3 regions of the Ligilactobacillus agilis genome follow, and region 1 is predicted to be linked to each of the others. Evidence: predicted binding sites of a transcription regulator. Region 1 holds the regulator's gene; each other region holds the start of a gene.
The links. The regulator CtsR, encoded in region 1, represses protease genes until heat stress. The targets are predictions, from matches to a motif close to TTGGTCAAAAAAGGTCAAANA.
Positions count from the first base shown of each region.

Region 2: the regulator CtsR is predicted to act here: its motif matches at 3,279-3,299, upstream of N4597_RS08500 (ATP-dependent Clp protease ATP-binding subunit).
Region 3: the regulator CtsR is predicted to act here: its motif matches at 8,062-8,082, upstream of clpP (ATP-dependent Clp endopeptidase proteolytic subunit ClpP).

Region 1 covers NZ_CP104397.1:297,581-307,653, forward strand. Annotated here, with positions in the region: rRNA gene N4597_RS01275 (23S ribosomal RNA) at 1-23, shown strand, start outside; rRNA gene rrf (5S ribosomal RNA) at 109-225, shown strand; tRNA gene N4597_RS01285 (tRNA-Val) at 231-303, shown strand; tRNA gene N4597_RS01290 (tRNA-Lys) at 308-380, shown strand; tRNA gene N4597_RS01295 (tRNA-Thr) at 434-506, shown strand; tRNA gene N4597_RS01300 (tRNA-Gly) at 510-581, shown strand; tRNA gene N4597_RS01305 (tRNA-Leu) at 592-677, shown strand; tRNA gene N4597_RS01310 (tRNA-Arg) at 695-768, shown strand; tRNA gene N4597_RS01315 (tRNA-Pro) at 780-853, shown strand; tRNA gene N4597_RS01320 (tRNA-Pro) at 938-1,011, shown strand; gene N4597_RS01325 (CtsR family transcriptional regulator) at 1,119-1,586, shown strand; gene N4597_RS01330 (ATP-dependent Clp protease ATP-binding subunit) at 1,609-4,080, shown strand; gene rpoB (DNA-directed RNA polymerase subunit beta) at 4,371-7,955, shown strand; gene rpoC (DNA-directed RNA polymerase subunit beta') at 7,995-10,073, shown strand, end outside.
Region 2 covers NZ_CP104397.1:1,672,362-1,682,434, reverse strand. Annotated here, with positions in the region: gene N4597_RS08510 (MucBP domain-containing protein) at 1-421, opposite strand, end outside; gene N4597_RS08505 (DUF1827 family protein) at 602-886, opposite strand; gene N4597_RS08500 (ATP-dependent Clp protease ATP-binding subunit) at 1,049-3,238, opposite strand; gene N4597_RS08495 (hypothetical protein) at 3,437-3,625, shown strand; gene N4597_RS08490 (phosphocarrier protein HPr) at 3,823-4,092, shown strand; gene ptsP (phosphoenolpyruvate--protein phosphotransferase) at 4,092-5,810, shown strand; partial or broken gene N4597_RS08480 (glycosyltransferase family 4 protein) at 5,997-7,179, shown strand; gene N4597_RS08475 (glycosyltransferase family 4 protein) at 7,206-8,222, shown strand; gene N4597_RS08470 (lysylphosphatidylglycerol synthase transmembrane domain-containing protein) at 8,341-9,357, shown strand; gene N4597_RS08465 (YkuJ family protein) at 9,543-9,776, shown strand; gene N4597_RS08460 (LTA synthase family protein) at 9,890-10,073, shown strand, end outside.
Region 3 covers NZ_CP104397.1:537,605-547,677, reverse strand. Annotated here, with positions in the region: gene eno (phosphopyruvate hydratase) at 1-1,165, opposite strand, end outside; gene tpiA (triose-phosphate isomerase) at 1,265-2,023, opposite strand; gene N4597_RS02625 (phosphoglycerate kinase) at 2,056-3,246, opposite strand; gene gap (type I glyceraldehyde-3-phosphate dehydrogenase) at 3,353-4,366, opposite strand; gene N4597_RS02615 (sugar-binding transcriptional regulator) at 4,428-5,456, opposite strand; gene rpoN (RNA polymerase factor sigma-54) at 5,809-7,122, opposite strand; tRNA gene N4597_RS02605 (tRNA-Arg) at 7,196-7,267, shown strand; gene clpP (ATP-dependent Clp endopeptidase proteolytic subunit ClpP) at 7,399-7,989, opposite strand; gene whiA (DNA-binding protein WhiA) at 8,104-9,033, opposite strand; gene N4597_RS02590 (gluconeogenesis factor YvcK family protein) at 9,055-10,053, opposite strand; gene rapZ (RNase adapter RapZ) at 10,050-10,073, opposite strand, start outside.

The DNA of each region.
Region 1 (10,073 bases):
TAATCGGTCGAGGACTTAACCAAGTAAAAAAACGTAAGTTTTTTCGGAAAGTTCAAAGGAAAAGAATAAAATCTAGTTTTGAGAGAACAAGTTCTCTTAAAAAAATAGTGCGGTGACGATGGCATGAAGGCTACACCTGTTCCCATTCCGAACACAGAAGTTAAGCTTCATAGCGCCGAGAGTAGTTGGAGGAACGCCTCCTGTGAGGGTAGGACGTTGCCGTGCGATTTGGAGGATTAGCTCAGTTGGGAGAGCGTCTGCCTTACAAGCAGAGGGTCACAGGTTCGAGCCCTGTATCCTCCATCTTGAGTCGTTAGCTCAGTTGGTAGAGCATCTGACTTTTAATCAGAGGGTCGACAGTTCGAGCCTGTCACGACTCATAGTCATAGCTCTTATGAGATTTATGATGACTCAATAATCACCATAATGGTATGCCGACTTAGCTCAGTTGGTAGAGCATCTGATTTGTAATCAGAGGGTCGGGCGTTCGAATCGTCTAGTCGGCATATGCGGAAGTAGTTCAGTGGTAGAACATCACCTTGCCAAGGTGGGGGTCGCGGGTTCGAATCCCGTCTTCCGCTCTTACATTATGCCGGGGTGGCGGAACTGGCAGACGCACAGGACTTAAAATCCTGCGGTGAGTGATCACCGTACCGGTTCGATTCCGGTCCTCGGCATTTTGTTTTTTATATATGCACCCATAGCGCAACTGGATAGAGTGTCTGACTACGAATCAGAAGGTTGTAGGTTCGACTCCTACTGGGTGCATTTTTTTATTTCGGGAAGTAGCTCAGCTTGGTAGAGCACCTGGTTTGGGACCAGGGGGTCGCAGGTTCGAATCCTGTCTTCCCGATTTTTTATTGCCTTAAAGGATTTTCATGAATTTACTTCGTGGAAGTCCTTTTTTGTTATATTGGTGTATAATAACTAATATAGACGGGAAATAGCTCAGCTTGGTAGAGCGCCACGTTCGGGACGTGGAAGTCGCAGGTTCAAATCCTGTTTTCCCGATAATCAGGGTCTTAAGAGTACCGGGATGTGACTCAATTTTTTGCATTTTATAGACGCTATTGTTTATAATAAAAGTCAACAATAGTCAAACAAAGGAAGGTCTTTTTATGCAGAGTCGCAATATTTCTGATATTATCGAACAGTATTTAAAGGATATTTTAGCGGATTCTCAGCAAATTGAAATTAAGCGTTCCGAAGTAGCAGAGTTATTCAACTGCGTACCTTCACAGATAAACTACGTAATTAAGACGCGTTTTACGATTCCTAATGGTTACTTAGTTCAAAGTAAGCGAGGGGGTGGTGGCTACATCAGAATCGCCAAAGTTAATTTGATAGATGATACAGATATTCTTGATGAATTAACCGCTTATATTGGTACTAGTATCAATGCCAGCCGGGGCTTACAGGTAGTCCAAAGCCTCTATGAAGAAAAACTAATCAGTAGACGCGAGGCTAATTTGATTTTAGCAACCATTGAACGGTCGACTTTAGCTTTTGCTGATAAAAAATTAGAAGATGCAGTTCGCGCTAGAATTTTGGTTGGAATTTTAGAACGATTAAGATGCGCTGATTAATCTAAAGAAAGAAGGGATTATGATGGACGAACTATATACTCCGAGTGCTAACCGCGTCCTGATACTCGCCCAAGAACAGGCGAACTACTTTAAGCATCAAGCAATTGGGACAGAGCACCTCTTATTAGCACTGTCCCTCGAAGAAAATGGTATCGCCAATAAGGTTTTACGGCAAAATGTTATCACAGCAACCGATATTCGAGAAGAAATTGAACGGCTTACGGGCTATGGTAACTTAAGAAGACAGGCGCCTGATAATTACTTGCCATATTCGCCTAAGGCTAAGGCTGTATTAGAAAAGGCCAAAAACGAAGCAAGTATTCTAAATGCCGCTAAGGTAGGGACAGAACACATCCTTTTAGCCTTATTAGACGATGAAACGATTGTTTCTTCACGGATTTTAGCTAGTTTAAATGTTGATGTAAAAAGGATTAAGCAGTCCATTTATCATCAATTAGGGGTTAGTCCTGTCCAAGTTCGGAAAGCTACCCGGGCTAACAACATGAAAAACCAAGAAAAAACTCCAACTTTAGATGAATTAGCTAGGGACTTAACGGCGATGGCTGCCAATCAAGAGGTAGATCCAGTTGTTGGTAGGGACCAAGAAATTAAACGAGTTATTCAAGTGTTGAGTAGGCGGACTAAAAATAATCCAGTTTTACTTGGTGAACCTGGGGTTGGTAAGACCGCCGTGGCTGAAGGCTTAGCTCAAAAGATTGTGTTAGAACAAGTTCCAGATAACCTTTTGACCAAGCGGATTATGATGTTAGATATGGGTTCGTTGGTAGCCGGGACAAAGTTTAGGGGTGAGTTTGAAGACCGCCTTAAGAAGATTCTAGACGAAATCTACCAAGATGGGAATGTGATTTTATTTATTGATGAACTGCATACCTTAATTGGGGCCGGTGGTGCCGAGGGCGCAATTGATGCTTCCAATATTTTGAAACCAGCGTTAGCTCGCGGCGAAGTTCAAGTGATTGGGGCAACAACTTTAGATGAATATCAAAAGTATGTCGAATCAGATGCGGCCTTAGAACGACGCTTTGCCCGCGTCAACGTCGAAGAACCAACTAAGAAAGTTACGTTGGAAATTTTAACGGGGCTTAGACCACGGTATGAAAAGTTTCATAAGGTAAAATTGACCGACGAAGCGTTAAAAGCGGCGGTCGATTATAGTAGCCGTTATATCACCAACCGTTTCTTGCCAGATAAGGCGATTGATTTAATGGACGAATCGGCTGCCCGGGTTAGAATTGCTCATTCTGAAAAGAAGAGCAAACTTTCAGAAAGCAAGTTAAAACTAGACGAACTTTCCCATGCTAAAGATGAAGCTTTGCTGCGTGAAGACTTCGAAGAAGCTGCTAAGCTGCGGAACCAAGAGCTAAAATTGCGGCAAAAATTGGCAGAGATGAAGCGGCGTGAGGAAGAAAAAGCTAAGAAGTTAGAATTTAATATTAAAGTTACTGCGCAAGACGTGGCCGGGGTAGTTGCTGATTGGACCGGAGTGCCAGTAACTCAGATGACCAAGACTGAAAGTGAGCGCCTGATTAACTTGGAAAAGGTTCTTCACGAACGAGTGGTGGGACAAGCAGAGGCTGTCAGCGCTGTAGCTAAGGCAATTAGGCGGGCACGCAGTGGTTTAAGTGACCCAGGTCGTCCAATTGGTTCCTTCATGTTCTTAGGCCCAACTGGTGTGGGGAAGACAGAGTTAGCCAAGGCCTTAGCACAAGCAATGTTTGGCGACGAAGATTCAATGATTAGGATTGATATGAGTGAATACATGGAGAAATACTCCACTAGTCGCCTAGTCGGTTCTCCTCCAGGTTACGTTGGTTATGATGAAGGTGGCCAGTTAACGGAAAAGGTTAGAAATAAACCTTATTCCGTAGTGCTTTTAGACGAGGTTGAAAAGGCACACCCAGATGTGTTTAACATTTTATTACAAGTCCTAGACGATGGTTACTTGACTGACTCGAAGGGAAGACGGGTAGATTTTAGAAACACCATCATTATTATGACCTCTAACTTAGGGGCAACTGCCTTAAGGGATGATAAGGCAGTTGGTTTTGGGGTAGCTAAACCGAGCGATGAGTACGCGGCAATGTCGGCTAAGATTCGCGAAGCTTTAAAGAAGAGTTTCAGACCGGAATTCCTAAACCGAATTGATGAGATTGTCATCTTCCATTCTCTAGTTAAAGAGGAATTACATGAAATCGTTAAGAAGATGGCTAAGCAAATCGTGGACCGGTTAGCACAAAAAGATGTGAAATTAAAAATTACGCCGGCTGCTATTGATGTTATCGCTAAGGCGGGCTTTGATCCCGAATATGGTGCTAGACCAATTAGACGAGCCTTACAAAATAAGGTTGAAGATAAATTGAGTGATGCACTCTTGATGGGCCAAATTGTTCAAGGTGCTACCGTAACCTTGGGAGCTTCGAAGGGTAAGATAACGTTAAATGTTAAGGAAGCTAGCCCGGTTTCAACTAAATAGGATTAGTTTGAAAAAGACTTTCATTTTTTGATGAAAGTCTTTTTTTGTATTGACAAAAATCTTATTAGTGGCTATAATTATTAGATGCAAAAACTGTGAATTTAGATACTTATTATGATCTATTGTCCATAATAAGTGAATGAAGAAGCAAAAATAGTGAAGGGAAGCTAAGGCTACTGACTCTGTTTTTGGTTTTTTTTTGCCAAAATTCACTGAAAATTTGCGTGAAATTGTATTTGTAACATAAATGTAATATTTTCAGTCGTAAATTCGCAGAAATATTTTGAGAGGTGAACAACTTGGCAGGACACTTAGTAAAATACGGTAAGCACCGTGTACGTAGAAGTTATTCTCGCATTAAAGAAGTGCTCGATTTACCTAACTTGATTGAAATTCAAACTGACTCCTACAAATGGTTCTTAGATGAAGGTTTACGGGAAATGTTTGATGATATCATGCCTATCGAGGATTTCCAAGGTAACTTATCACTTGAATTTGTTGATTATCAATTATTAGAACCTAAGTATACAGTTGATGAAGCACGGGAACACGATGCAAACTACTCAGCACCATTGCATGTGACTCTACGTTTAATCAACCATGAAACAGACGAAATTAAATCTCAAGACGTCTTCTTTGGTGATTTCCCATTAATGACTAAGCAAGGGACATTTATTATCAACGGGGCAGAACGTGTTATTGTTTCCCAATTAGTTCGTTCACCAGGGGTTTATTTCAACTCTGAATTAGATAAGAATGGTCGGGAAAACTTTGGCACGACTGTTATTCCTAACCGGGGTGCTTGGTTAGAATATGAAACAGATGCTAAAAACGTGGCTTACGTTCGAATTGACCGGACCCGGAAGATTCCTTTGACCGAATTAGTTCGGGCTTTAGGGTATGAAACAGATAGCGACATCGTTCAAATCTTAGGGACTGAAAGCGACAGCTTAAACCTAACTTTGGAAAAGGATGTTCATAAAAATACTGAGGATTCCCGGGTAGAAGAAGCATTAAAGGACATCTACGAACGCTTACGTCCGGGTGAACCTAAGACTGCTGATTCATCACGGAGTTTATTAACAGCTCGTTTCTTTGATCCAAAACGTTATGACTTAGCACCAGTTGGTCGTTATAAGATTAACAAGAAGTTGGATTTAAAGACCCGGTTATTGAACCAACGGTTAGCAGAAACCTTAGTTGATCCTGAAACAGGGGAAATTATCGTTGCTAAAGATGAAGTAATTGATAAGCGCGTAATGGAAAAATTAGCTCCATACTTGGCTCGTGATGACTTCAAGATGGTTACATTCACCCCATCATCTGAAGGGGTTGTCCAAGAAGATATGACTTTACAAATCATCAAGGTTTACTCACAAGTAGACCCTGAACGAGTTGTAAACATGATTGGCAATGGTAACATCTCCATTGACTTTAAACACATTACCCCAGCAGATATCTTGGCATCAATGAACTACTTCTTTAACTTACAAGAAGGTATTGGTTCAACTGATGATATTGACCACTTGGGTAACCGGCGGATTCGTTCAGTTGGTGAATTACTGCAAAACCAATTCAGAATCGGTTTATCTCGGATGGAACGTGTTGTTCGTGAAAGAATGTCAATTCAAGATACAGCTACGGTAACCCCACAACAGTTAATCAACATTCGGCCAGTGGTAGCATCAATCAAAGAATTCTTTGGTTCTTCCCAGTTATCACAGTTCATGGATCAAACTAACCCATTGGGTGAATTGACCCACAAACGTCGTCTGTCAGCCTTAGGGCCTGGTGGTTTGACTCGTGACCGGGCTGGTTACGAAGTGCGGGACGTGCACTATACTCACTATGGCCGGATGTGTCCAATTGAAACCCCTGAAGGTCCTAACATCGGGTTGATTAACTCCTTGTCATCTTATGCACGGGTTAACCGTTACGGTTTCGTTGAATCTCCTTATCGGCGTGTTTCTTGGGAAACTCACAAGGTTACAGATAAGATTGATTATCTAACTGCCGATGAAGAAGATAACTACATCGTAGCCCAAGCCAACTCACCATTAAACGATGATGGTTCATTCGTTGACGACGTGGTTATGGCTCGGCACAAGGATGAAAACATCGAAGTTTCAATTGACAAAGTTGACTACATGGACGTTTCTCCTAAGCAAGTAGTTGCTGTTGCGACAGCATGTATTCCATTCTTGGAAAACGATGACTCCAACCGGGCCTTGATGGGGGCCAACATGCAACGGCAAGCTGTTCCTTTGATTCAACCACATGCACCACTTGTTGGGACTGGGATTGAATATAAGGCTGCCCACGACTCTGGTGATGCTTTAATTTCAGAACATGCCGGGGTAGTTGAATACGTTGATGCTCGTGAGGTTCGGGTTCGCCGTGACGATGGTTCTTTAGACAAGTACAAATTGATGAAGTTCCGTCGTTCCAACGGTGGTAAGAACTACAACCAAACACCAATCGTTAGAGTAGGTGACCGAGTTGATGCTGACGAAGTATTAGCTGACGGTCCATCAATGGAACAAGGTGAATTAGCCTTAGGTCAAAACCCATTGATTGCCTTCATGACTTGGGATGGTTACAACTTCGAAGATGCGATTGCCATCAACGAACGCCTAGTTAAAGAAGATGTTTACACTTCAATTCACATTGAAGAACATGAATCAGAAGCGCGTGACACTAAGTTAGGGCCTGAAGAAATCACTCGTGAAATCCCTAACGTCGGTGAAGATGCTTTGAAGAACCTCGATGAATTTGGGATTATCCGTATTGGGGCAGAAGTAAAAGACGGCGATATCTTAGTTGGTAAGGTTACTCCTAAGGGAATGACTGAATTATCAGCTGAAGAACGGCTCTTGCACGCTATCTTCGGAGAAAAGGCACGTGAAGTACGTGATACTTCTCTACGGGTACCTCACGGTGGTGGCGGTATCGTCCAAGATGTTAAGATCTTTACCCGCGAAGCAGGCGACGAATTGTCACCAGGTGTTAACCAAATGGTGCGGGTATACATCGCCCAAAAGCGGAAGTTACAAGTTGGGGATAAGATGGCCGGTCGTCACGGTAACAAGGGGACTGTGTCCGTTGTTATTCCAGAAGAAGATATGCCATTTATGCCTGATGGTACTCCAATCGATATCATGCTTTCACCAATGGGTGTGCCTTCACGTATGAACATTGGGCAAGTATTAGACTTGCACTTAGGGATGGCTGCTCGTAAATTAGGCATCCACGTTGCTTCTCCTGTTTTTGATGGGGCTCGTGATGAAGATATTTGGGGTGCCTTAAAGGAAGCTGGGTTACCAAGCGATGGTAAGACTGTCCTATACGATGGTCGGACTGGTGAAGCCTTCGATAACCGGATTGCCGTTGGGGTTATGTACTACATGAAATTAGCCCACATGGTTGATGATAAGATTCACGCTCGTTCAATTGGACCTTACTCATTGGTTACTCAACAACCACTTGGTGGTAAGGCTCAATTTGGGGGCCAACGTTTCGGGGAAATGGAAGTTTGGGCCCTAGAAGCTTACGGGGCTGCTTACACCCTACAAGAAATCTTGACATACAAGTCTGATGACGTTGTCGGACGGGTTAAGACTTACGAAGCAATCGTTAAGGGTGAACAAATTCCACAACCTGGTGTGCCAGAATCATTCCGTGTGTTAGTTAAAGAATTACAAGCCTTAGGGTTAGATATGAAAGTACTTGACGCTGACAAGAATGAAATCGAACTTCGTGATAAAGAAGACGAAGATGAAGAAGACGGCAACAAGGAAAAGGTTCTTAACTTAAGTAAGATTGAAAAGGCTAAGGCTGAAGAAACAAAGACGGCTGAAGCACAAAACGAAAAGTAGTTAGTAACAGAGCAATTAATAATAAGGGAGGTCGGTCCTTTGATCGATGTCAATAAATTCGATAGTATGCAAATCGGCCTAGCTTCATCCGATAAGATTCGTTCATGGTCTTATGGGGAAGTTAGAAAACCAGAAACTATCAACTACCGTACATTGAAACCAGAAAAAGATGGGCTATTTGATGAAAGAATTTTCGGACCTACAAAAGATTGGGAATGTGCCTGTGGTAGGTATAAGCGGATTCGTTACAAGGGCTTAATCTGTGATAAATGTCATGTCGAAGTTACTCGCTCTAAAGTTCGGCGTGAACGGATGGGTCACATCGAATTGGCTGCACCTGTAACCCACATTTGGTATTTCAAAGGAATTCCTAGCCGCATGGGTCTTGTTTTAGATATGAGTCCTCGTGCGTTAGAAGAAGTAATCTACTTTGCTTCTTACGTGGTAACAGACCCAGGTGATACTCCATTAGAAAAGAAACAGCTAATGACTGAACGCGAATACCGTGAAAAGTCAGCTGAATATCCTGGTAAGTTCAAGGCTGCGATGGGGGCTGAAGCAATTCGGACTTTATTAAATGACGTTGACCTTGAAAAAGAATGTGCTGAATTAAAAGAAGAATTAAAGGAAGCTACTGGTCAAAAGCGGACTCGGGCAGTGCGGCGCTTAGACATCTTAGAAGCCTTCTTAAAATCAGGTAATGATCCTGCTTGGATGGTTATGGATGCAGTGCCAGTTATCCCACCTGATTTACGCCCAATGGTTCAATTAGAAGGGGGCCGCTTCGCTACTTCTGACTTGAACGACTTATACCGGCGGGTTATCAACAGAAACAATCGGTTACAACGTTTGTTAGACCTACACGCACCTGGAATTATCGTTCAAAACGAAAAGCGGATGTTGCAAGAAGCTGTCGATGCCTTAGTGGATAACGGTCGTCGTGGTCGTCCTGTTGTGGGACCAGGTAACCGCCCACTTAAGTCACTTTCTCACATGCTTAAAGGTAAGCAAGGTCGTTTCCGGCAAAACTTACTTGGGAAGCGGGTTGACTACTCTGGTCGTTCCGTTATCGACGTTGGTCCTAAGTTAAAACTTAGTCAAATGGGGATTCCTCACGAAATGGCGCTTGAATTGTTCAAACCATTCATGATGAAAGAATTAGTTCAACGTGAAATGGCCTCAAACATCAAGAACGCTAAGCGTAAGATTGACCGCCGTGACGATGATATCTGGGATGTTTTAGAAGAAGTTATCAAGGAACACCCAGTGCTTTTAAACCGGGCCCCTACGCTTCACCGTTTAGGGATCCAAGCCTTCGAACCAACTTTGGTTGATGGGAAAGCAATGCGGCTTCACCCACTTGCCTGCGAAGCTTATAACGCCGACTTTGATGGGGACCAAATGGCCATCCACGTTCCATTGTCAGCAGAAGCTCAAGCAGAAGCAAGGTTATTAATGTTAGCTGCCCACCACATCTTGGCTCCAAAAGATGGGAAGCCAATCATCTCACCATCTCAAGATATGACCATCGGTAACTACTACATTACAATTGAAGAAGCTAACCGTGAAGGCGAAGGGATGATCTTCAAGGATGTTAACGAAGTGCGGACTGCTTACCAAAACAACTACGTGCACTTGCACACTCGGATTGGTTTGCAAACTGATAGCTTAGTTAAGGCAGGTAAGCCATTTACTCAATGGCAAAAAGACCGGATTTTAGTAACTACCGCTGGTAAAGCCATCTTTAACGAAATCTTACCAGCTGATTTCCCTTACTTGAACGAACCAACAAGTGAAAACTTGACAGGTAAAGTTCCAGACAAGTATTTCTTAGAACCAGGTCAAGACATTCATGAATACTTGGCGCAAGCACCATTGGTAGGACCATTTAAGTCAGGCTTCTTATCCGATATCATTGCCCAAGTTTACAAGGACTACAAGGTGACAGCAACTGCTGAATTGCTTGACCGCATGAAAGACCTTGGTTACTATGAATCAACTAAGTCTGGGTTGACAGTGGGGATTGCCGACGTTACTGATCTTAAGGAAAAACCAGCTATCGTTGAACAAGCCCACAAAGAAGTTGCTAACGTTGCTAAGCAATTCCGGCGTGGTTTG
Region 2 (10,073 bases), 790 kb from region 1:
CGTTAACAAAGTGAGGTTTTATCAAAAAGCGCCGGCTGTCTAAGTCGATACAAAAAACCCAGATGTTAGCAGCGGTAATTCGCTGGTAAGTTAGGGTGATAATGCCATATGAATCCACGAAAGTGGAGGTGAAACCTTGGATTTTAACCAGCCGATAGTGTTTGAAATTTTTAAACCTTAAGTCAAACTTGGCCCCTAACTGACCTACAACTAATTCAGGGTCAGCTAAAGCTTGGTGGGCTTCATCTTTATAAATAATCAATAAGGTTGCGTCGCTAGTAGACGGCGTAACAGTTTTAGGATTAGGGATAGCTTTTGGAGTAGGGACATAATGCTTTTTGGTGGCAAAATGGCGGCCCCGCTGCCGGCGGCGAATATTAAAGTTAGTGGTTAGGTTAGAAAATATTCGTGACCATAACATAAGCGCTGACCCCTCCTAGTAAAAAAGTTAACTAAGTTCATTATAACGTATTCAGCTAGATTTTTTACAAGAAAAAAGAAATAGACCGCGAAAAATAAAATGCTAGCTATTGGTAAATAAAAAGCTTGGAACCACTTTAGTGACTCCAAGCCAAGTCGGTAATTTGTTTAAAGCTAGTAGTTAACTAGCTAAATCCCAAGTAATCTGAACTAAGTTATGGTTAGCATTATCTATAGTCGGTGTGACTTCTAGGGAGGATGCTAATTCTTTGAGGACAAAATCAATTTCTTTTTGGGTGACAGGGCGAATTTTGTTAGAAATAACGACTTCTGCGTGCCCAAATTTTTTCTTGTAAACAACTTTGGAATTGCCCAAAGAATAAACCTTAATAAAGTGGGCGTTAGATGAACGTAATTCTTCGTTGATAAAACGGTGGTAGCTGTTAGTAACGTCTGTCATAATCATAATTAGTCCCTCCTATACAATTAATATATTCCTTTCTTTGTACCTTAATTATACCGCAAATATTAAAAAGTTTAAATTGATAACAATTTAAAAATGAAGATTATTTTTGCCAAATAAAAAAGAAGCTTACTACTTTAGTAGCAGGCTTCTTTTTATTAACGATTAGTTACTTGTTTCCGTGGTCTGGTTAGTAATTTTAATTTCGCCGTTTTCAACTTTAGCAACAAGTTGTTTTTCTGTCGGATGATCTAAGAAATAATCTGCGATTCTGTCTTCCAACTGTTCTTGAATAACACGTCTCAGTGGCCGGGCCCCCATCTTTGGATCATAACCTAAGTCGACTAATTTAGCCTCTACCGGAGCGGTAACATGCAAGGATAAACCTTGTGGTGCTAACATATCGTTAACATCAGCCAACATTAGGCGGACAATCTTGGTTAGGTCTTCCTTTGAAAGGGCGTTAAATTCAATGATACCGTCAAAGCGGTTCAAGAATTCGGGTTTGAAGTACTTAGTAAGTTTATCAATCACTGAGTTAGACTTACCACTAGCTTCTGCGCCAAAGCCAACGTTGACAACTGAATCGCCAGAACCAGCGTTACTTGTCATGATAATAATGGTATCTTTAAATGATACGGTCCGCCCTTGAGAATCGGTCAAGCGACCATCATCTAAGATTTGTAAGAACATATGCATAACGTCTGGATGGGCTTTTTCTACTTCGTCAAGAAGAATTAAGCTATATGGGTGTCTCCTTACTTGTTCAGTTAATTGACCGGCTTCTTCGTAACCGACGTAGCCAGGAGGTGAACCAATTAATTTGGAAACTGAGAATTTTTCCATGTATTCACTCATGTCAAAGCGAATCATAGAGTCTTCGGTACCAAAGAGTTCCTTGGCTAGTTGCTTAGCAGTTTCGGTTTTACCAACCCCGGTTGGACCGACAAAGAGGAAGGAACCAATTGGCCGACCTGACTTGTTAAAGCCGACCCGGTTACGTCTAATTGCCCGAGCAACTTTATCAACCGCTTGGTTTTGACCGATAACATGGCTTTCCAGGGAAACAGCCAAATTCTTGAGTTGTGACTGTTCCTTGGCCTTTAATTCACCAACAGGGATTTTAGTCTTTTCTTCAACAATCTTTTCCATGTCTTGGTCAGTGACTAAAGGTGCATCTTCGTCAGAAACGCTGTTTTCCTTCATCTTTTCAAAGCGGTTGACTTGATCACGGTAGTAGGCTGCCTTTTCATAGTCTTCCTCTTTTAAAGCAGCTTGCTTTTGTGATTCGGCATTCTTAATTTTTTCGCTAAGGAGGTTAGGGTCCACTGCTTGAATAGTTAAATTCTTTTTAGAGCCAGCCTCGTCAAGCAAATCAATTGCCTTATCTGGAAGATACCTATCTTGAATATAGCGAGCAGAAAGGGTAACTGCGGCCTTTAAGGCATCTTCGCTATATTTTACGTGGTGATAAGCCTCGTATTTACTTTGAATTCCTTCAAGAATTTTGATAGTTTCAGGGATGCTTGGTTCATCTACTTGTACTGGTTGTAAGCGTCGTGCCAAGGCGGCGTCTTTTTCGATGGAGCGAAACTCGTTTAAGGTAGTAGCACCTACTAATTGGAGTTCACCACGTGCTAAGGCAGGCTTTAAGACGTTACCTGCATCCATTCCACCTTCAGCGTTACCAGCGCCTACAATTTCATGAATTTCATCGATGAAGAGAATGGTGTCTTGTTGTTGTTTAAGTTCGGTCATTAATTGTTGCATCCGTTGCTCGAATTGACCACGGATACCAGTCCCTTGAACTAAGGAAACAACATCAAGTCTAATAACCTTTTTATTCAATAATTTTTGGGGGACGTCACCGTCGACGATTTTTTGGGCCAGGCCTTCAACGACTGCAGTCTTACCGACCCCAGCTTCCCCAATTAAGACAGGGTTATTCTTGGTTCGCCGGTTAAGAATTTCGATAACACGGGCGATTTCTTTATCGCGTCCAATAACGGGGTCAATGTGCCCATTTTTTGCTTCATTAGTTAAATCTAGACCGAATTGGTCAAGAATGGAGTTACCACCGTTACCGTTTCGGCCAGCTTGTGGATTTGGCCGTGGTCCACCTGGCATTGAAGGGTTTGCCCCGTTAGCTTGCCCGCTAAGCGAGCGCATAATATCATCTAAGTTACCAAAGCCGAATGGATCTTGCATTAAGGCACTTAGGCCGCCATTTTGACTACTTCGTTCTTTTAAAAGTTGATAATCTTTTTGACAAAGATCGAGGGTAGTTTGTTGACCATTGACATTAGTTGTTAAATGAATGGTTGCCGGATTTTGATGACAAATTTGACAAAGCATTAATAAGTTCACTACCTTTCTTCAAACATTAGTCAGAAATAGTTTGACCATTTTTGACCTTTGTAATTCTTATTATAAAAACTTTCTTTCTAAGTGCAAGTAAAAAGACTCGGTTTTAGAAAAAAGATTCAAAGCTTGGTATAATAGGAAACGTGTTTAAAATCTACTTGAGTTTTAGATGCCGAATGGAGGGATTAGATGGATAAAGACTACCAAAAATTATTGGAGCAGTTAGTTAGCGGAGAGTTAGCTGAGCTAGATGTTGAGCAAAAGGAATTTCAAGCTTTCCAACCAGTGTTAATGGAATTTCACCAACGAAATAGTATTGTAGGTAGGGCAAAACGTGGTGGAGGTGTTAGCTACCACTATAGTAGAGACGGAATTTAATCTAAATTCAAAAGTAATTAAATAATCTTTCTTGTAATAAAAAACTTGTTTTAAGTAATCAAACATGTTAATATTTCATTGATAGGGGCGGTTTCAATAAAATGAAAACGTGTACTAAGTTAAAATAGTACTATTTTCATGAAAGTTCGCTTCATAAAAATTAATTTATCAACTTACTCAAAGGAGCATGATTTATTATGGCAAAAGAACAACAATTCCACGTAACAGCAGAAACAGGTATCCACGCACGTCCAGCTACATTATTAGTTCAAGCTGCAAGTAAATTTAACTCAGATATCACTTTAACTTACAACGACAAGTCAGTTAACTTAAAGTCAATCATGGGTGTAATGTCACTTGGTGTAGGTCAAAACGCTGATGTTACTATCAAGGCTGAAGGTGCCGATGAAGAAGAAGCAATTGCAGCTATTGCAGAAACAATGTCAAAGGAAGGACTTGCTGAATAATGACAAAAGTGTTAAAGGGGATTGCGGCTAGTGACGGTATCGCTGCCGCTAAGGCATATATGCTCGTTCAACCCGATTTGTCATTTACAGAAACAAGCATTGATGACCCAGAAGCTGAAGTTAAGCGTTTAGATGATGCGTTAGCTGCTTCTAAGAAAGAATTAGAATTAATTAAAGCTAAGGCAACTGAAAATCTAGGGGCAGAAGAAGCCGAAGTCTTTGAAGCTCACTTGACTATTTTAGCTGACCCAGAATTGATTGGCCAAATCAAGGATAAGATTAATTCTGATAAGGTTAATGCTGAAGCTGCTTTGAAGTCTGTGACAGACATGTTTATTTCAATGTTTGAATCAATGACAGACAACGCTTACATGCAAGAACGGGCTGGCGATATTCGCGATGTTACCAAGCGGGTTATGAGTCATTTATTAGGTGTGACTCTACCTAACCCAGCATTAATTAATGAAGAGGTTGTTATCGTTGCCCATGATTTGACACCATCCGATACTGCCCAATTAGATAGAAACTTTGTCAAAGGTTTCATTACTGATATTGGTGGGCGGACTTCACACTCAGCAATTATGTCACGAACATTAGAAATTGCTGCGGTAGTTGGTTCTGGTAACGCTACTAGCGAAGTTAAAGATGGCGACATGGTGATTATTGATGGTATCGAAGGTGATGCTATTGTTAACCCAAGCGAAGCTCAATTAGCTGAATACAAGCAAAAGGCAGCTGATTTTGCTGCTCAAAAGGCTGAATGGAAGCTGCTTAAGGATGCCAAGTCAGTTACTGCCGACGGTAAGGAAGTTACTTTGGCTGCTAACATTGGTACGCCTGATGATGTTGTTGGTGCCAACGACAATGGGGCTGAAGCTGTTGGTTTGTTCCGGTCAGAATTCCTGTACATGAATTCTGCCGAATTACCAACTGAAGATGAACAATTCGAAGCTTATAAGAAGGCTATCGAAGGTATGAACGGCAAGCAAGTGGTTGTTCGGACGATGGATATTGGTGGGGATAAGGAATTGCCTTACTTACCATTACCAAAGGAAGAAAATCCATTCTTGGGTTACCGGGCTATCCGGATTTCCTTAGACCGTCAAGACATCTTTAGAACACAGTTACGTGCCTTATTACGTGCTTCCGCTTTTGGTCGCTTAGCGATTATGTTCCCAATGATTGCAACGGTTAACGAATTTAAGCAAGCCAAAGCAATCTTTGAAGAAGAAAAAGCTAACTTAGTTGCAGCAGGGGTTAAGGTTTCTGACGATATTGAAGTCGGGATGATGATGGAAATTCCAGCAGCCGCTATGATTGCTGATAAATTAGCTAAGTATGCTGACTTCTTCAGTATCGGAACTAACGACTTGATTGGATACACAATGGCTGCGGACCGTGGTAATGAACGTGTATCTTACCTCTACCAACCATACAACCCATCTATCTTACGTTTAGTTAAGCGGATTATTGACGCTTCACATGCTGAAGGTAAGTGGACTGGAATGTGTGGCGAAATGGCCGGCGATCAAGTGGCTGTGCCATTGTTAGCTGGTTTAGGTTTAGATGAATTCTCCATGAGTGCTACTTCAATCTTGAAGACTAGAAGCTTGATGAAGACACTCGACACAACTAAGATGCAAGAACTTGCTGATAAAGCATTGGATTGTGAAACAGCCGAAGAAGTTACTGCTTTAGTTGAAGAATACACTAAGTAATTTTAAAGTTTTATAGAAAAGAGAGTTAAGATGAATTTTCGTCTTAACTCTTTTTTTGTGAAGATAAATTTTTTAAAAAAAGCTTTAAGAATATGACTGATGATGGGACATCTAGGGATACTAATTGCAATCGTTAATTGAAAACCATATAATTAACAGTGATTAAACTGTTTAAGGAGAATGGTCGTGAATATTGGAATCTTTACTGACACATACTATCCGCAAGTCAGTGGTGTTGCAACGTCTATCAAAGTTTTACGCGAACAATTAGAACGCCAAGGCCACAACGTATATTTATTTACCACGACGGATCCTAAGGTAAAAAGAAGTTTACGAACGAAATATTTTTCGCTTTACAAGCATCCCCTTTATATCATTTACTGATCGGCGCGTAGCCATTCGGGGCTTATTACAAGCTTATAGAATCAGTAGCAAACTGCAACTAGATATTATCCACACCCAAACCGAGTTTTCAATCGGTTTGATGGGGAAATTGGTAGCTAAAATGTTAAAAATCCCCTGCGTCCATACATACCACACGATGTATGAAGATTATCTTCATTATGTTGCCAAGGGAAAAGTATTGCGGCCTAAGCATGTTCGGCTGATGACACGCTCATTTTGTCAAAATTTAAGTGGGGTAATTGCTCCAAGTGACAGGGTGTTAGCCAAATTACAAGAATATCAAGTGACAACACCAGTTGAAGTCATTCCAACTGGAATTGATGTAAGTAAGTTCCAACAGCCAGAGTACTTGAACTATCGTGCTAAGTATGGTTTAACTGCTACTACACCGGTGATTTTGACCTTAAGTAGGGTAGCTTATGAAAAGGATATTGACCGCTTAATTACTGCTATGGTGGAAGTTAAGAAGCGAGTTACCGGTGCTAAGTTAATGATTTGTGGTGATGGTCCTGCCCGGGCTGATTTAGAAGCACAGGCCAAACTTTTAGGCTTAAAACAAGATGTTATCTTTACGGGTGAAATTGATAACGACAGTGTGGCTCATTACTATCACCTTGCCAATGTGTTTGTCTCCGCATCTGTCAGTGAATCGCAAGGCTTAACTTATCTAGAGGCTTTAGCGGCAGGTATACCAGTAGTGGCAGCCAACAATCCGTACACTAACGGTCTGTTGAATCACCCTAGCTTAGGGGCTACATTTGAGACCCCAGCGCAATTAGTTAGTGAAATAGTTACGTATTTAAACAATCCACCAAGGATAGCAGATCAGGCAGCTAGAAGTGAGAAATTAGCGGAAATTTCTGCGCAAACTTTTGGGCAAAAGGTCAGTGAGTTTTACAAGGAAAGTCAAGCCTATTATTTAAATGAACGACAAATGGCTAAGCGCTCTAGTGAAATAGGCTAGTAAGGGAGTGAAAAATCACTAAGACTATGTTGAAAGTTAGTATGTTTTCATCTGCAACTAAAATAAAGGGGCAGGGAGTAGCAAGTGCCTACTTAGAATTGATAGCCTTGCTAAAAAAATACTGTGCTACTGAGATTGAAGTAAGCATCAATAACCTAAAACGAGCGGATATAAGCCACTACCATACAGTGGACTTCCGCTTCTTTTGTTCGACCTTTTTGCCATTTCGGGGAAAAAAGATAGGCTATGTCCATTTTTTACCTGAGACTCTAGAAGGAAGTTTAAAGTTACCAAGGTTAGTCAAAGTTGTTTTTTATCGTTATCTGATTACTTTTTATAAGCGAATGGATGCTTTGGTAGTCGTTAATCCTAGTTTTATCCCGAAACTAGAGGCATATGGGATTCCTGCGACTAAAATTACTTATATTCCTAATTTTGTTAGCCAGACGGAATTTTATCCACAAGCGGCAACAAAAACAGAGTTGCGCCAAAAATTAGGCCTAAAAGATAGGTTTACCGTCTTAGGAGTAGGACAGGTCCAAGCCCGCAAGGGGGTCTTTGACTTTATCGAGTTAGCCAAAAACAACCCCCAACTACAGTTTGTGTGGGTGGGTGGTTTTTCGTTTGGTAAAATTACGGACGGTTATGCTGAGCTAAAGAAGGTAGTGGCTAATCCGCCAAGTAACTTGATTTTTCCGGGGATTGTTGAACGGCAGCAAATGAATTATTATTATAATGCAGCTGACTTATTTTTATTGCCATCTTATAATGAACTCTTTCCGATGAGTATCCTGGAGGCCTTTAATTGTCGGACCCCAGTTTTATTACGGGATTTGGAGTTGTACCATGCTATTATTGCGGGCTATTATGAACCTGCAAAGGATAGGGCGGAAATGGATATAAAGATTAAGCGGCTAGCTGCTAATCCTGATTGGTTAACTACCTTGAAGGATAAAGCTAATCGCGCTGCGACTTATTATTCCGAAAAACGCTTAGCGCAAATTTGGAAAGAGTACTATCTGGCGCAAGCAAAGCGTGATTGATGCAGTGAGTTTAGTATTAAGTGTGAATAGAATTACTAGGAAAGGAAAAACTATATTTACTTAAAACATAGTAAGTGGTTAGAACCACTTAGTCTATGCCTAATATAGTGGAGAAACTGTGACTAAGAAGAATAAAATAGTCTTGGTAATAATGTTGATGGTAGGCTTGGTTATTTTTTACTTTTCGGTAAAGCAAATTTCCTACCACAGTTTAATGGATGCGATTGCCCACTTACACTGGTCTTGGTTGGTGGTGGCTTTTCTTTTGATGGCAAGCTCACTACTTTTAGAAGCAAGGGTGGTGCAAGTTTTAATTAGGCAGCAGTTGCCAACGTATAGTTTTTGGGCGGCCTTGCGGGTTCCTTTGGTCGAACAGTTATTTAATGGCATCACCCCTTTTGCAACTGGGGGACAACCTGCACAACTAGTAGCATTGCTGCAGTCTGGAGTAGATGCTGGCCGGGCAACCTCTAGTTTACTGATGAAATTTATTGTTTACCAAGCAATGATTGTCGTTAATTTTATAATCTGTCTAGCACTAGGGTTCCAGTATGTTGCCGATAGGATTCACGGGATGATTTGGCTATTAGTATTTGGTTTTATCATTCACTTTGCAGTGATTGTTAGTTTGTTGATGATTATGTTTTGGTACCGGTTGACTAAGAAGTTATTAAAGCTAATGATGCTAGTGTTAAAAAAAGTCATGACTAACTCCAACCGGTATAAACAGCTGGAGCAGACATTAAATGAAAAGGTAGATTCTTTTTATCAAGAAAGTTTGAAGTTGAAGGCAAACAAACAGGTGCTAGTTAGGATCAGTTGCTTAACTTTATTTCAATTACTGATTTATTATGTAATTCCTTACTTTATCTTGCTAGCGCTAGGGGTAACGAATGCTAATATTTTATTAGTCACGACCTTGCATGTGTTAATTGTAATGGTAATTTCGCTTTTCCCAATTCCTGGTGGAGCTGGGGGCGCAGAGTATAGTTTTTCCGTTGTCTTTTCGACTTTTGTCCAGCAGGGGAATCGTCTAGTGGTGGCGATGTTTTTATGGCGAATTATCACCTATTACCTAGGAATGTTTAGTGGGATAATTGCATTAGCCTTTGAGCCTAAAAAAACTTCTAAATGAAATATTGAGTGTTTTAGTTAAGAATTCTAAGGAAATTTCTTTAGAATTCTTTTTTATTTACGGTTAAACAGTCGAGTTTTGGGGAGAAATTTGCTAGAATGGTAATGGTGTATCAGTACACACGAATTAAGGATGGAAGGCTCCATTCATTTTTTAGTAAAAATAGATAAGTGAGGCGTTTTGATATGGAAAATTCACAACTTGTGGCAATTATTTCACGACTAGATGCAATGATGAAAGCAGCTGGAGATGAAGTGCAATCACGGCGATTTGAAAAGGATGGCCAAGAGCGAGGCTTTGTGACTTACGATCCAGCTAGTGGGACTTTTGAATTAGAAGAACTAGCTAGTCATCAAAAATTTGAGTTTGATAACATTGATTTAACTGCAATGGAAATTTATGATTTATTAGACTACTAAACTAAGCTTATTAAATAAGTTTGAAGATTGAGGAAAATTATTTCGGTAGAAGTTTTTTTCCTCTATAATTATTTAACAGTAATATAATTTAGTAGACATTTGGAGGCAATTAAATGCGCTCAGCTTTAAAAAAGGTACGTAGTGGTCTTAACACACGTACAGGCTTTTTTTGCTTAGTATTGGTGTTGTTTTGGCTGAAAACTTACCTGGTTTATCAGACAGAATTTACATTAGGAATCTCAAATGGAATGCAGAAATTTTTGCTGGCATTGAATCCACTGCCTTTTGGCTTGTTAC
Region 3 (10,073 bases), 240 kb from region 1:
GGCCTGCGTTTGTAGCAACAACTAAGTCAGCAATTGTTGTGTCTTCTGTTTCACCTGAACGGTGTGAAACGATAGCTGTGTAACCAGCTTCCTTAGCCATTTCGATAGCTTCCATTGTTTCAGTTAAAGTACCGATTTGGTTAACCTTGATTAAGATTGAGTTTGCACAACCCATCTTGATACCTTTTTGTAGGTATTGTGTGTTTGTAACGAAGAAGTCATCACCAACTAATTGAACCTTCTTGCCCAACTTGTCTGTGATAGCTTTCCAGTCATCCCAGTTGTTTTCGTCGATTGGGTCTTCGATTGAGATGATTGGGTACTTGTTAGTCAAACCTTCAAGGTAGTTGATGAATTCTTCAGTTGTGAATTCTTCACCAGTTGACCAACGTAACTTGTACTTGCCAGTTTCTGTGTCCCAAAGTTCTGAAGAAGCAACGTCGATTGCGATTGCAATGTCCTTACCTGGCTTGTAACCAGCTGCTTCGATAGCTTTGATTAAGTATTGTAATGGTTCTTCGTTGTTAGCAAAGTCAGGAGCGAAACCACCTTCGTCACCAACAGAAGTTACCTTACCGTCAGCACCTAACAAACTCTTCAAGTTGTGGAATGTTTCTGAACCCATACGGATTGCTTCTGAAACAGACTTTGCACCAACAGGCATAATCATGAATTCTTGGAAGTCAACTTTGTTGTCTGAGTGTGCACCACCGTTGATAACGTTCATCATTGGTGTTGGTAATACGTGAGCGTTGAAACCACCTAAGTAGTTGTATAATGGCATTTCTAATTCATCTGCAGCAGCACGTGCAACAGCGATAGAAACAGCTAAGATAGCGTTAGCACCTAACTTACCTTTGTTTGGTGTACCATCTAAAGCAATCATAGCCTTATCGATAGCAACTTGATCAGTTACTTCGTAGCCAACGATTTCCTTAGCGATAACGTCGTTAACGTTAGCAACGGCCTTTAAAACACCCTTACCTTGGTAACGAGACTTGTCACCGTCACGTAATTCAACAGCTTCGTGTTCACCAGTAGAAGCACCAGATGGCACGATACCGCGACCAAATGCACCAGCTTCTGTGTAAACTTCAGCTTCAACTGTTGGGTTACCACGTGAGTCTAAGACTTCGCGAGCATAAATTTCTGTAATTGCAGACATTGATTTTACTCTCCTTTGAGTTTTGATTGACTTGAGAACATTCTCTCAATTTTATTCTAAAGGTTTTCCTTTAGACTTTCAATTAATTTCGTTAAAATATTAGTTCTTGTAGTTAACTAATGCTAAGTATGAATCAGGTACTAATGAAGCACCACCAACTAAACCACCGTCAATGTCTTCTTTAGCCATTAATTCCTTAACATTAGCTGGTTTTACAGAACCACCGTATTGGATGCGAACGTTGTCAGCTGTTTCTTGGTTGTATAACTTAGCTACAGTTTGACGAACAACTGCACAAATTTCTTGTGCTTGGTCAGCAGTAGCAGTCTTACCTGTACCGATAGCCCAAATTGGTTCGTAAGCAATTACCAAGCTAGCAACTTGGTCTGCTGTTAAGTCTTTCAAAGCAGCTGTAACTTGAGCTTCAACCCATTCTTCAGCCTTACCAGCTTCACGAGTTTCAAGTGATTCACCACAGCAAATGATTGGGGTTAAACCATTCTTGAAGATAGCGTGAGCTTTCTTGTTGATGTCTTCGTCAGTTTCGTGGAAGTAGTCACGACGTTCGGAGTGACCAATCACAACGTAGTCAACGCCCATTTCCTTTAAAACTTTAGGTGAAGTTTCACCAGTGAAGGCACCTTCGTCTTCAAAGTAGCAGTTTTCAGCAGCTACTTTTAATTCTGAACCTTTAGCAGCTTCTAATAAAGCTGGTAAGTCAACTGCAGGAGCAGCGATTACAGATTCAACTTCTGAGCTAGCTGGTAATTGATCTTTAACAGCCTTTACAAATTCAGCAGTTTGAACTGGGTTCATGTTCATCTTCCAGTTACCTGCGATAATTGGTGTACGCACTATAATCCATCCTTTCGGAATTTAATCCAAATTAATTATTTGTCAGAAACGGCAGCAATCCCTGGTAAAGTCTTACCTTCAAGGTATTCAAGGGATGCACCACCACCAGTAGAGATGTGAGTTAACTTGTCAGCTACACCTAATTGTTGAACGGCAGCAGTTGAGTCCCCACCACCAACGATTGTAGTTGCGTCAGATAATTCACCTAAGAACTTACCTACTTCTAAAGTACCTTTAGCGTAGTTGCTCATTTCAAAGACACCCATAGGTCCGTTCCAAACAACTGTCTTAGCGTCTTTAAGAACATCTTCGAATAAAGCAACTGACTTAGGACCAACATCTAAAGCCATGTAGCCATCAGGAATGTCGCCTTCAACTACTTGGTTAGGAACATCGTTGTCGAATTTTTCAGCAACAACGTTGTCGATTGGAAGAACTAACTTGTCGCCAGCTTTTTCGATTAATTCCTTAGCTAATTCAATCTTGTCTTCTTCAACTAAAGAGTTACCAATCTTAATACCCTTAGCTGCGTAGAATGTGTAAGTCATCCCACCACCAACAATAACTTTGTCAGCCTTGCCTAATAAGTGGTTGATAACACCAATCTTGTCAGAAACCTTAGCACCACCCAAGATAGCAACGAATGGACGCTTTGGTTCGTCAACTGCTTCACCCAAGAACTTGATTTCTTTTTCTAATAAGAAACCAGCAGCTGCTTGAGTCATGTTGCTTGCAATACCAACGTTAGATGCGTGTGAACGGTGTGCTGTCCCGAAAGCATCGTTTACGAATACATCACCTAATGAAGCCCAGTACTTACCTAATTCAGGGTCGTTACCAGATTCCTTCTTACCATCTAAGTCTTCAAAACGAGTGTTTTCAACTAATAAAACATCACCGTCATTTAATTCAGCAATAGCTTCTTCTAATTGAGCGCCACGTGTTACAGGTACAAATGTAACAGGCTTGCCCAATAAGTCAGCTAAGCGTTCTGCAACTGGACGAAGTGATAACTTCTTCTTGTCATCTTCAGTCTTAACCCGACCTAAGTGAGAGAATAAGATAGCCTTACCACCGTTTTCGATAACATACTTGATTGTTGGTAAAGCTGCCACAATCCGGTTGTCGTTACCGATAACACCGTCTTTGATAGGAACATTAAAATCAACACGAATTAAGACTTTTTTGTCTTTAACATCTAAATCTGAAACAATAAGTTTAGCCATTGATAGCAAACCTCCAATATATGATTGAAAAACAAAAAGCGGAAGGAGTTTTGCCTCCCCCCGCCTCGAACTTGCAGTAACTTTAATCTTAGCTAAGCGCTAAATCTTAAAGCATGCTTGCAAATTTTTCTAATGTACGGATCATTTGAGCAGTGAAACCTGATTCGTTGTCGTACCATGCAACAGTCTTAACAACTTGGCCTTCACCTTCACCAACAACTTGAGTTTGTGTTGGGTCAAATACTGAACCAAATTCTGTACCGATAATGTCTGAAGATACGATACCATCAGCGTTGTAACCGAATGATGCGTTACCTTCAGTAACTTTCTTAACAGCTTCGTTAACTTCTTCAGCTGTAACAGTCTTGTCAAGAGTTGCAACTAATTCAGTTAATGAACCTGTGATAACTGGAACACGTTGTGCGTGACCATCTAACTTACCGTTCAATTCAGGAACAACTAAACCGATAGCCTTAGCAGCACCAGTTGAGTGAGGAATTGTGTTTTGAGCAGCTGCACGTGCGTTACGTACGTTACCACCGCGGTCAGGACCATCTTGTAATTTTTGAGTAGCTGTGTAAGCGTGGATAGTTGTCATAGTACCAGCTTTGATACCGAAGGCATCGTTAACAGCCTTAGCTAATGGTGCTAAGCAGTTTGTTGTACATGAAGCAGCAGAAACGATCTTGTCGTCTGCAGTCAATGTGTCATCGTTAACACCGTAAACGATAGTCTTAACCTTACCTGCAGGAGCAGAAATTAAAACTTTCTTTGCACCAGCTTCTAAGTGAGCTGAAGCTTTTTCTTCAGATGTGTAGAAACCAGTTGATTCAAGAACTAAGTCAACACCGTTGTTCTTAACCCAAGGAATGTTACGTGCATCTGCTTCTGCGTATACAGGGATTTCCTTACCGTTAACAACCAAAGCGTTTTCTGTTGCTGAAATTTCAGCATCGAATTGGCCATGAGCTGTATCATACTTCAACAAGTGTGCTAACATTGCTGGAGAAGTTAAGTCGTTGATAGCAACAACTTCCAAATCATTTGATACTTCAGCAATACGACGGAAAGCTAAACGACCGATACGGCCAAAACCATTAATACCTACTTTAGTAGTCATACTAAAATTTCCTCCTTTAGGAAATAAAAAATTTATTTTAAAAAGTGACGCGACTATAACATCACTCTTTTAAAATCAGTTTGGCAGCTCCTTCATCCGTAATTAGACATGTATTTGAAGGAGCAAGTTGCATGTAAGCGCGAATTGCCTTAGCTTTGGATGAGCCACCCGCAACCGCGAATACACAATCCATTGAAGCGAGGTCTTCTAATTGAAGCCCAATTCTTGGAATCCGGTAAATAATCTTGCCGTTTTCATCAAAGAAATATCCAAAGGCCTCACCTACCGCCTTTTGCTTAGTCAACATTGCAATTATTTCTGGAGACATTGCCCGCCTCTTGGCCATGTGGATTGCCTCGCCAATACTATGAATTGCAACATTGCTTGACCTAATCAAGGAAACAACCTCCTGGATAGCAGGTTCCTTCAACAAAGGTCGGTAAGCTTCCTCGCTCACCTGCTCTGGCACATACAAAGTCCGGTGTTTACCCCCGGTCTTAAGCGCCATCTGAGCACAAACATTATTAGCCTGAATTTCAACCCGTTCACCAATTCCCCCTCGTGCTGGGACGAAGGTTAACTGACGTTGGTTACTTAAGTCGGGACTCAAACAATTAGCGACCTGGGCCATTGTTGTCCCACCCATCACCGCAATCGTATTCGGTCCTTCAGGTAATAACATTTTTAAAGTGTCATTGACTAATTTACCCATATTATCAATGACTTGAGGCTGTTTATCACTATCACCCGACACAATCAAGCATCGTTTAATGTGAAGTGCTTTGCTTAATCTTCTTTCCATCTGTTGGAGCCCTAACAGCTGGTCCATCAAGCCGGTCAAACCATAAATGGTTTCTTGACCCTTAGCAGTTAAAATCATGCCCGACTTAGTGACAGAGATTAACTCCTGCTTCTTTAAGAAATCAGTCTCGGTCCGTAAAACCCGCTCACTCATTCCTAAGGTCTGTGCAAGCGAACGTCTACCAACCGGCTGTGCCCAACTGATATTACGCAAGATTATAAAACGCTGGCTCATAACATCAACCATATCAGGGGCGATTAACTCGATCCATTCTAATTCCTGGTGCATCTTATGGCCTCTTTCTCGCGGGACATTCGACGTCCAACAGTGTCGTCTAGCGACCCAGTAAGTTAAAAAAACAAAGTATAATAACAATCGCTACCTATCAGTTAAATTGTTACCACACCTCAATTACGATTAAAATTATAGCAACAAAAGAAATATTTTGCAAGCCAAAGACCGCTTTAATCTCATAAAAAAACTGGTAAATACTTAAAGTAATTAAGCATTTACCAATTTTTCCGAATTTTACTTTAAACTTGTTTCCTTTCAAGCTAAAAGGACGAACATTTTCCCTACTTCCTAGTCGATTAACAAATAATCTCTAACTTTGAATTTCAAAATAAATTCTATTAAAAGGCTAATCAAACCGTTTTCTCTTACTGGAACTAGGAATATTTAATTGCTCCCGGTATTTAGCAACCGTCCTGCGTGAAACAGTTAGTTCTTTTTGTTTCAATAATTCACTGAGCTTTTGATCAGATAGGGGCTTGCGCTTGTCCTCATTAGCAACCAGCTCGCTAATATACTTATGAACATCATCGCTACTTACAGCCTCGCCCGTTTCAGTTTGATAATTGACCGCCTGTGAGAAGAAGTGTTTCAGTTCAAAGGTCCCAAAACTAGTCTGCATGTATTTACCGTTAACCGCCCGGCTGATGGTTGATTCATGCAGCTGTAACTTGTGGGCAACATCCCTTAATAAGAGTGGCTTTAAGGGGTGTTCATCTTTTATAAAGAAATCCCTTTGATAGTCAACAATTTCTTGGCCCACCCGCAAAAGCGTCTGCCCTCTTTGGAGCAAGTCATTATATAGGTGTTCATATTCCTTTTGTTTTTGGGCTAGATACTTTTTGACCTCCTGGTCATCTTGTTTGGCTAAGCGATCATAGTATGACTGTTTGAATTCAAGCTGGGGTTGCGTATACTTGGTTGTTTTTAATTCCAGCTGTTGGTTCGTTTCAATCAAGATTAAATCAGGAATTATGTAACCCACTTGGTCTTGGTCATAGGCGGCTCCTGGCGCAGGAGACAAGGTCCTAACGTAATCAAATACCGTCTGAATCTCTGCTAGCCTTACCCCTAATTTTTTCGCAATTTGTTCCCACTTCCGGTCTGCGAAGGCTTCAAACTCGTTTTTAATCACTTGCTGGGCTAACTTGGGAGCATGGGCATCATTTTCAATTTGAAGCAACAAACATTCCTGTAAATTACGCGCCCCCACTCCCGGCGGATCTAAACGTTGCAGTAAAGTCAAAGCATCTAGTAAGGTAATTTCGCTAACTCCTTGTTCTTTGCTAACGGTCTTTAAATCTAACCGGAGGTAGCCGTTAGAATCTAAATGCTCTAACAAATAGATGACCCACTTCCTAATTGGCGTTGCACGCATGGTTAGGTGAATCTGATCCAACAAATACTCAAACAGTGACTGTTGCTTACGCACACTGGTATAAGTTTGCCAATCATCCTTAGATTCAGTGCCAGCCTGTGAGGAATTATAGTTGGTAGCTAAATTGACACTGATAAAAGGGTTATCTAATTCCTGTTGCTTAAGGTAAGCTTGTAAATCTTCAGCATTGTAGCGTAATACTTGAATTGACTGTTGCATCCGCTGCGTCATCGCTAGTTTTTGCACCTGTCTTTGCTCTTGACTAAAGCCTTGTTCTAGGGCCATTAAAATTCCTCCAAAAAAAATTTATTTTTATACTTGTAATTTTACATGACTTACGATAATATAATAAGAGTACGCGCCGCTAGTGTAATGGATAGCACGCAAGATTCCGGTTCTTGAAATGAGGGTTCGACTCCCCCGTGGCGCATAACTCAGGCTAGCAGTAAGTGCTAGCCTTTTTTATTAACTTAGATATTATACCATATAAAACGCTTAACAAAAAGTTGGGCCTAAAAAAGACGCGGACTAAATTAGCCCGCGTCTTTTTTAACCTAAAGCTTAAGCTTTTTTCTTGTTCTTCATGATTCCGTCAATCAATCCATAGTCTACCGCTTGTTGAGCTGTCATGAAGTTATCACGTTCAGTATCTTTATTGATAGTTTCAATGTCTTGGCCTGAACCATCAGCTAAAATTTGGTTAATCAACTTTCTTGTCTTCAAAATGTGTTCGGCTGCAATTTGAATTTCAGTTGATTGCCCTTGGGCTCCACCTAGTGGTTGGTGAATCATAATTTCAGAGTTAGGTAAAGCAAAGCGCTTGCCCTTAGTCCCGGCTGTTGCAAGCACAGAGGCCATCGAAGCAGCCATTCCCATTACGATTGTTTGCACGTCAGCATTGACAAAGTTCATGGTATCGTAAATAGCTAATCCAGCTGAAACAGAGCCACCTGGAGAATTAATGTACATGTAAATGTCTTTTTCAGGGTCTTGGGCATCTAAGAACAAAAGCTGCGCAATGATTGCGTTAGCCATGTCGTCATTAACTTCCCCAGAAACCATAATAATTCGATCTTTTAATAAACGTGAATAAATATCATAGGCACGTTCACCTTGTGATGATTGTTCAATAACTGTTGGAACTAAATTCATAGTGAGAAACCTCCCAGTATTTTTATCCGTCATGTTTTAGCACTCTCATGACTTTACTGCTAGTTTAATACATTGGTCAAAGAACGTCAAACTTTTTGACCACTTGCTTGAACATTAATTTACCTGCAATTTTTGGGCAAATTCATTTATCTTACGTAGGCGGTGGTTCACGCCGGATTTAGAGATAGGCCCTCCTGCCACCAACTCACCCAATTCCTTTAACGACACCTCTGGGTGGGCCTTTCTTGCCTGGGCTACCGCTTGTAACTTATCCGGCAACTTACTGAGCCCGACCGTCCGCTCAATATAATCAATATTTTCAATCTGTTTTCGCGCCGCGTCGGCAACTTTATTCATATTAGCCGTTTCACAGTTAACAATCCGGTTAACCGAATTGCGCATATCCCGGACAATCCTAATATCCTCGAACTTCAACATGGAATTAGTCGCCCCGATTAAGGATAAGAAGTCAGCGATTTTTTCAGCTTCCTTTAGGTAGGTAATATAGCCGCTACGCCGCTCCGTTTTCCTGGCGTTTAAACCATAGCGATTCATCATTTCGCAAATAGTATTATTGTGGTCTTCGTACAAGGAATAAATTTCTAAATGATAACGACTTGTTTCCGGATTATTAACCGAACCTGCTGCCAAAAAAGCTCCCCGTAAATAAGAGCGGACCTTCGCATCATCATCTAAGAATTTCAGCGGGACTGTCTCCTTAATCTGAAATCCATCCAAGATATCCAGGTCCTTTAAAACATGGTCAGACCCCGTCTTTAAGCGCACGATATAAAGATTATTCTTTTTTAACTTCATCTTGCGTCTGACCAATAGCTCACTATCAATATCATAGAACTGTTTCAATAACTTATAAATTCGCCGGGCAATTGCCGGATTTTCCGTTTGAACATTGAGCACAAATTTATGGTTATAGATTCCCAAAGAGCCATTCATCCGGATTAAGGCCATCAATTCAGCCTTGGCATTTCCAAAATGGACCTCAAGCATCGTTAATTCTTTTTTTACTTCACTTGCATACGACATTTACTGCTCTAGCCTTCCTTCCTAAACAGGCAATTGGCCAATCAGCCGCATTAACTCCTCTACTACCTTATCGCCATCATGAAATACCCCGTGGTCCCGTAGTAAAAGGAAATTGTCGGAAATCACCCGGCAGCCCTGGTCTCGTAACCCCTTAAAATCATAGCGGACTTGGTAGAGGTACTCATCATATTTTTGCCTGTCCATATAATCTGTTGGTACTGGTTCCGTATTAACCAATACCGTGTTAATAAATTTTTTATTCAAATGCTGGTTTAAGACCCTAACATGGTCTGCATCGCTAAACCGTTCTGTTTCACCCTTTTGGGTCATGATATTACAGATATACACCACTTCAGCCTGGGTTTCACAAACCGCTTGCCCCACGTTGCTAATCATTAAGTTGGGCAAAATGCTGGTAAATAAACTGCCCGGTCCTAAAACAATCTGGTCCGCCTCCATGATGGCTTGAATTACTTCTGGACGCGCCTCAGGAAGGGAATCATCCCCCGTAGTTACCCAAACATCGGTGATAGTCTTACCCGCGGCGGTAATCTCAGCTTCACCAGAAATCACCGCCCCATCACTAAAACGGGCGTTTAAAACCAAGGGGATATTAGCAGCGGGATAAACATGCCCGTCAACTTTCATCATTTCTGACAATTCTTGGACAGAGCTAAAAATATCCCCCTGTTTCATCTCGGATAAAGCGGCAATCACCAGGTTACCAATTGCGTGTCCCGAAAAGAATTGATCCTTTGACTCAAACCGATACTGAAAAATATCCTTGTAAACCTGGGGTAAGTTTGAAAGGGAGACCAAGACATTACGAATGTCACCGGGCGGAACCACGTTAATATAATCGCGGATAATTCCAGAAGAACCTCCATCATCTGCGACCGTTACTACCGCGGTGATATCTGCATTTTCCTTATGCAAGCTATTTAAAATCACAGGCAAGCCTGTCCCGCCACCAATCACCACAATCTTAGGCCGCTTACGTTTGCTTGTAAATTTTGTCATGAGCGGTTAACACTTTCCTT